DNA from 2 places in the Chryseobacterium sp. X308 genome. Region 2 is predicted to be linked to the other one. Evidence: riboswitches for the same ligand, from Rfam matches in the RefSeq annotation. Region 2 holds a riboswitch; the other holds the start of a gene.
The links. A riboswitch is a leader RNA that binds a small molecule or an ion and turns the genes downstream of it on or off. The one in region 2 is predicted to bind cobalamin.
Positions count from the first base shown of each region.

Region 1: another riboswitch for cobalamin. It lies ahead of LIV57_RS14150 (TonB-dependent receptor plug domain-containing protein); the one in region 2 lies ahead of LIV57_RS13100 (acyl-CoA thioesterase).

Region 1 covers NZ_JAJFZH010000012.1:113,866-117,290, reverse strand. The annotation lists gene LIV57_RS14155 (YncE family protein) at 1-2, opposite strand, end outside; gene LIV57_RS14150 (TonB-dependent receptor plug domain-containing protein) at 24-1,850, opposite strand; cobalamin riboswitch at 1,882-2,060, opposite strand; gene LIV57_RS14145 (T9SS type A sorting domain-containing protein) at 2,198-3,425, opposite strand, start outside.
Region 2 covers NZ_JAJFZH010000011.1:8,381-11,805, reverse strand. The annotation lists gene LIV57_RS13110 (XAC2610-related protein) at 1-403, shown strand, start outside; gene LIV57_RS13105 (HD domain-containing protein) at 405-995, shown strand; gene LIV57_RS13100 (acyl-CoA thioesterase) at 1,053-1,436, opposite strand; cobalamin riboswitch at 1,552-1,733, opposite strand; gene LIV57_RS13095 (hypothetical protein) at 1,768-2,568, opposite strand; gene LIV57_RS13090 (ATP-binding cassette domain-containing protein) at 2,599-3,261, opposite strand.

The DNA.
Region 1 (3,425 bases), on a different contig from region 2:
ATAATTTATTCAATTTTAATTTATTAAAAATTTATTGCTGCATACACACTATAGTTTCTTTTTGGTAAAGGATAGAAGGAAACGGTTTTATAGTAGGTATTGGTTAGATTATTCACTTTAAACCCTAAGGTATATTTTTTTGCTAAGGTGGCAGAAACTCCCATATTTAAAAGAAAATAAGGATCTATAGCTTCTGATCTCTTTTCATCACTTGTGGTATAAGTAACACCGTTCAGCTGTCCCTGTGCATAAAACCTGAAAAAACCATATTCGTAATCTATACCGGCATTTCCCCTGTGCATGGGAACGTAAGGTCTCTGCATCTTCGTTTCTTTATCGATAGCTTTTGCATAATAGTACGCTGCATTGGCTGTGAATTTATGATTTCCCCACTGCTTGCTGAAAGACAACTGAGATTCCAGCCCGTAAGATTCGGATTTATTGACATTGTATGCCTGCCAGTATCCCATAGCCGTTGGAAGCCATACAATAAGATCTGTGATATTCATATAATAGGGAGACAGAGTAAGTTTGAAATCTCCCGCTTTGAACTCATTGGTCATATCCACCTGAGTAGAGGTTTCCGGTCTCAGATCTTTATTTCCTCCCGGTTCATAATAAATATCATTAAATGAAGGATATCTGAAGTTTTTGGATACGTTAATACTCAGATCATACCATTTTGCGGCGTTCCATTTTCCGGAGAATGAATACATAAAGGGAGACTTTACATCTTCTACAAAATCTTTTTTGAACCCTCCTTCAAAACGCAGGTCTTTTGTCGCAAAATACCGCAATAATCCTGAAACAGAACCTATATTCCTGCTGACATTGGATATTCCGCTCTCGTACCCTTCGCCTTTATTAAGCTGAAATTCTCCGATGATATTAAAATTCCATTTTGAGTTCAGGAAATAATTAAAATCATTTTTAAAGATATAATTTTTCCCGGTTCCTCCACTGGATTTAGGCTGGTTTAGCGAACCGAAATACTGAAAATTCTCTTCCGTGTAGGCTGCTTTAAGGGAATTGCTGAACTTCGCTTTGTTCCAGTCCCACGAAAGAAGACTTCTTACGCTTTGAGTTGTATATTTTGTTTTTGTTCCCGTTTCCTCATACACAGGATAATGCTGTGAAGAATCAAAAAACTGGCTTTGCCACGAAACCTTATGATCGTTTGTAATTTTATAGGATGCTCCTATATTGAATGTCGTATTGTAATAATTCCCGTTTCTGTTGATGTAATTCAGATCGCTTACCTTGTAATCATTTTCACTTACAGAATAATTTCCGGAGGCTTTAAAACTGAACTTATCATTGCTGTAAGAACCTTTTATAAAGTTATTATAAGTATTAAAAGAAGCCACTTCAGAAAATAAAGAACCATGAAAACCTTTATTAAAATCAAGGGTATTATTCAGGTGAATACTTCCCCCGATAGCACCACTTCCGTACACCACGCTTCCTCCACCGGCTTTGATACCGATCTGATCATAGCCGAACAAAGCAATATTGTTGATATCTCCCTGCCCTAAAAAATTAGAATTGATATTAATTCCGTTCCATACGAATGCGGTCTGCTGGGCGGTAGTTCCTCTGAAAGAAGGTGAAGACACGGCTCCGCGGCCATTTTCTTTAATAAAAACCTGCGACTGAAACCTCAGAAGCTCCGAAAGATTACTGGAGTTTTTTTCAGCATCTTCTGCTGTAATTGTTTTTACGGGATGAAAAAGTTTCACCCTGTTCATCTGGTTATCGAAGACATAAATAGTGTCAATGGCTTTCTCTTGTCCAAAAAGAAAACATCCATAAGATGAAAAAAGCAGTACTAAAGATCTTTTTATATCCATACTTTTTTACTTTTCCTCCGAAAGCAATATGTTTTTTAATTATAATCCTGGCAGGTCTCCTGACTTTCGCATTCTGCTCCTTCCCGTTTTTACACAGTGGCGTTTTGCAGAAACTTGTGTTGCGATTTACAGTTGCGGGGACAGTCCGGGAGTTACACCCGATTCCCTTTTCATTCCAAAATACTGGAAACCAAAATTTTTGCAAAGATAGTTTTTTATATGTATTCGCCAAAAATCAGACTTTTCTATACAAAACATGCTATCCTTTTGTTATATACACAAAAAAGAACGGCCGCTTTCAATATTGAAAACAGCCATTCATCCCACTACTTTACTATTTATATATGTTATTTTTTAATAAATTTATAAGGCTCCTGTTGTACTCCTTTTACGGAATATTGTAAAATATAATCTCCTTTTGACAGAGATGAAACATCAATCTGTCCTTCTACAGTATCCAATGATTTTACCTTTTGTCCAGCCATATTATAAATTTCTGCTTTCTCTATTTTTCCTTTTCCTTTAAAATACAGGATGTCAGCCACTGGATTAGGATAGATACTTGTATTGTTTTTCTCTTTCACAGCATCACTCACCGATAAAAATTCAGAAGTATCCAGGTAAAAAGCAATCATCTGCCCTGAAGCATTTGTCCCTGACCCGGCAATTTTCTTTCCGTCCTGTGAAATCGCAAGAGGAAGTCCCATTGTTACTCCATTAGTGGCAATTCCTAAAGATGCCGCATAATCATTCAGGTTAATTCTCCCGGCGGCAGAGGTCCAGATAAAGCCTTCTCCTGACATGGGAGGAGCCCCAAATGCTCTGTAATACCCGATCACTTTTTTCCCATCAGCAGAAATCCCGGTGGCACCTCCTTTGAAGCTGAAAGAAGCATTAGGATGCGTTATATAAGTAAGTCCGCTCACAGCATTCCATACATAAGGATTAGGATTTGCCGAACCTATTATTGTATTTCCGTCAGCAGAAATTCCTCCTGCTTCTCCTACATGATTCCCATTATTATCTGTAATAAAACTTTCCACTCCATCCTGCCATTTTGCTCCGCTTCTTGTTCCGGTTGATTCATCCTGCCAGCCTACGATCACTGTTCCTGCTGCATTGATTGCGTTTGCTCTGGAGCTGCGTCCGGGAACTATACTTCCCAGATCTACCACGCCGTTTACTTCGTCCCATTTCACAGCATGCGCATTCGCTGCGGTGAGAAAACCAAGACCAACAATAGTATTTCCATCAGTCGACATTCCCCAGGTAGAGCTTACGCTGCCATCCCATCCTGTAGGTACAAGCCCGCCTCTGTTTACCCATGTGGCCATAGCGACATCATAAGTAGATATTTCATTGAATCCTGTTGCGGCATTGGTAACGGACGACGATATTTTGGTTCCGTCATTCGAAACAATGGTTCTGCCTGCAGCCGGATATCCGTTTGTTATAGAACCTATCTGTACGAGTCCTCCTGCAGCATTCCATTTATATATACTTCCTGCACTGGTGTGCAAGCTTACTACTCCATTATCCGATACTGCGCCTACATTATAATTTCCCAAGCCGATT
Region 2 (3,425 bases):
AGATGATTTTAATTTTGACGGCACCGAAGATGTAGCGATAAGAAACGGAAATATGGGAAATTACAGTTCGGCTTCTTATGATGTTTATGTATTCAATACTACAAGAATGGCATTTGTAAAAAGTGAAGAACTTACAGATCTGGGCTCAAACGGTTTTGATTTTTTTGAAACAGACGCCAAACGAAAGCGTCTTATTTCCTACGGTAAGTCCGGTTGTTGCAGGATTTTTACAACAGAATATGCCGTTATTCCGAACAAAGGGCTGGAGAGAGTGCTGGAAAAAGAGGAGGATATGACCAATGAGGATCAGGTAAAGGTCATAACGAAAGAAAAGATCAATAATAAATGGATTACCAGAACAAAGGTATATCCGTCAGATCAATATAACAGAAATAAAAAGTAAGATGAAAATTCAGAAAGAGATAGATTTTATTCTGGCAGTAGATGCGCTTAAAAATGTACAACGAAGAAATTATAATGCAGACGATTCCCGAAGAGAGAATACGGCTGAACATTCCTGGCAGATCATTATTCTTGCCCAGATCCTTTATCCATATGCTAAAAACCGAGCTGATATTGATTTGCTAAGAGTGATAAGAATGCTTTCCATTCATGATCTTGTGGAAATAGAAGCCGGAGACACTTTTATTTTTGATGAAAAAGCTATGGTCGGAAAGTTTGAAAGAGAGAAAGCTTCAGCCCAAAAGATCTTTGGAATTCTGGATGAGCCTTTACGTACAGAATTTTTTAACCTGTGGCTGGAGTTTGAGGAAGAGAAAACACCGGATGCTATTTTTGCCTGTGGAATCGATAGAATTATGCCGTTTATTTTAAATTCCCATACTACAGGAAAGAGCTGGACAGAAGCCGGAGTGACGGAAAGACAGATCCGGAATATGCTTGAAAATGCAATCAGCAGAGCATCAGACGAAATGGGAGAGGCTTTTGAACTTTTATTGAACAGAAGTCTGGAAACAGAAAAGGTATTGAAATAATGTCAATGAAAATATTTAAAGCTTCGGGCGGCCAAAGGCCGCCCGAAGCTTTATAATTTATAGTATCTGGATTGGTTTCTTGAATTCGTCGATGGCTACAAAAGTAAAATCACCTACAATAGCTTTTTCTCTTTCATAGGAGTACATCTGTTCAGTGTAAATTTCAACATTAACCTTCATACTGGTTTTTCCCACGTAGGAAACTTTCCCGATCAGTTCCACAATAGTTCCGGCAGGAATAGGTTTTTTGAAATCGATCTTATCACTGCTCACGGTTACCACTCTTTTTCTGGCAAAACGGGTTGCGGTGATAAAAGCTACTTCGTCCATCAGCTGCATGGCAGTACCTCCAAAAAGGGTATCGTAATGATTGGTTGTGTTTGGGAAAACCGCTTTAAAGATTCTGGTTTCGGATGCTTCAATTCTTTCTTCTGTAGTCATATATCATTATTAATTAAAGCGAAATGAAAGGATACTAAAACAACAGAATAATGACAGGAACTTATAGAATTCCTGAAACAATCCATCAGATCAATACAACTTCAAATCGCGAAAGTTACATGTTTAAGAAAAAGGCAGGTCTCCTGACTTGTAACATCATTTATCTCCTTCCCATGCCTCGCACAGTGGATCTTTGATAAAGACTTCAGTTACTTTACAGTTGCGCGACAGTCCGTGATTTTCACACGGTTCCCTTTTAATCTGCAGTGATGCAGAACCAATTTCTGTGATGAATAAGCGTAAAAACTTTTCGAATGCAAAAATAATGAATTTATTCCGGATTATGATAAATAATCTGACTGATTACTCTTCCCTTCTTAATTGTCCAGAGTGTTGTATATCTGTTTTCCCCTGAACCATTGATCATATAAAGGAAAATATTATCATTGTCGAGAGAAGTTACCCCGATGTTCTCAAAATCCATGGTAGGCTGGAACATGTTTTTGATGGCTTCCCTTACAAAAACAGAGCCTCTTCCGGGCTGCTGCACTCTGATGGATTTGATTTCGGTCATTCCTTCAGGAAGGTCATTACCAATTCCCCATGGTTTTACTTTATCAATCGTAAGAATTTTTCCATCTGCATCTTTTTCCTTTTTACGGTAACCTGCATTGGAAGGGTAAATATCAATCACTACTTTGCTTCTTTGGGCAGTAGGGATTTTAGGATCGGAATTGTCGGTAAAAATCAAAGATCTTCCGTTTTTAGATTTGGATGGAGTATAGGCGGGAAGCTGGTCCACATAGGCAATACGTCCTTTATTCACCATTCCTTCTTTATCCAGAGTTTCATAACGCACAAAAGGTTTGTCGTCATCCTGTTTTTCGGGATATTTGATCCAGATCCATTCCGTTTCTCCCGGAGCCGGCTTTACATAAACAAATACATCACCTTTGCGCATACGGATCTTATCTACAATTTTTCGGTAGTCGTCTTTATGTACGCGTACGTTGGCATATCCTTCCTCAGCTTTTACCACTCCAAAAGGAACTTTAGTCTGTCCTTTTACAAAGACAACAGATAAGATACTGAAAGCAGATAAATAGAATGCTTTGTTTATGAAAGTCATCATGAAATTTTTTTGATCCCTCAAATATATAAATTAAATGCTTTTCGGAAGATAATTATACCGTTGCAGTTCTTTTAAATCTTGTATTTGTTTCAGATAGCCTTCACGCAGAAGAAATATTTGGTGTGAAATATCAAGAACTTCCTGATAATTATGATCAGAAATAATGAATCCCTTATACGCAGACTGTTCAATGATTGCAGCTTTCAATGCTGCAGAAATTTTCGGAGAAAGGCTATGGAAAGGTTCGTCCAGTAAAACAAAATCAGCTTCAGAATAAATTGTCATTAAAGCTTCAATGACTCTCTGTTCACCTCGGGAAAGATTTTTAGGTTTTTCTGACAAAAAAGGACGGATCAGATCTGAAGTCAATAATAGATCTGTATTTTTCTTATTGCAAAAAAGAGGAATTAAGGTTTTAATGGTATTGTACTTCGGTAAGAAAATATCCTGTGGCAGGTAAGCAATTCTGTTTTTTCTATCGGAAATGCTTTTCAGAACTTTGTCATTGTATCTTATAAACTGGGTATCACTACTGACAGTTCCAAAAATAATTTTTAATAATGTTGATTTTCCGGCACCATTTCTGCCCAGAATTCCAATAATCTTTCCGGTTTCACATCCTAAATAAATATCCCGCAGGATATTATTATCTTTAAAAGACTTGGTTATGCTGTCAATATGAAGCTTACTCATAAAATTCCTGTTATTATTTTGATAATCACACAGACAGATACTGTGAATCCCCAAAGGAAACTTCTGGAAAACCCTAAATTGGCATAAAAGTAATATTCGTTTTTAAACCTGAGTTCATATATAAAATAATGAAGGACAGGAGATATTAAAAGAAAACTCAATCC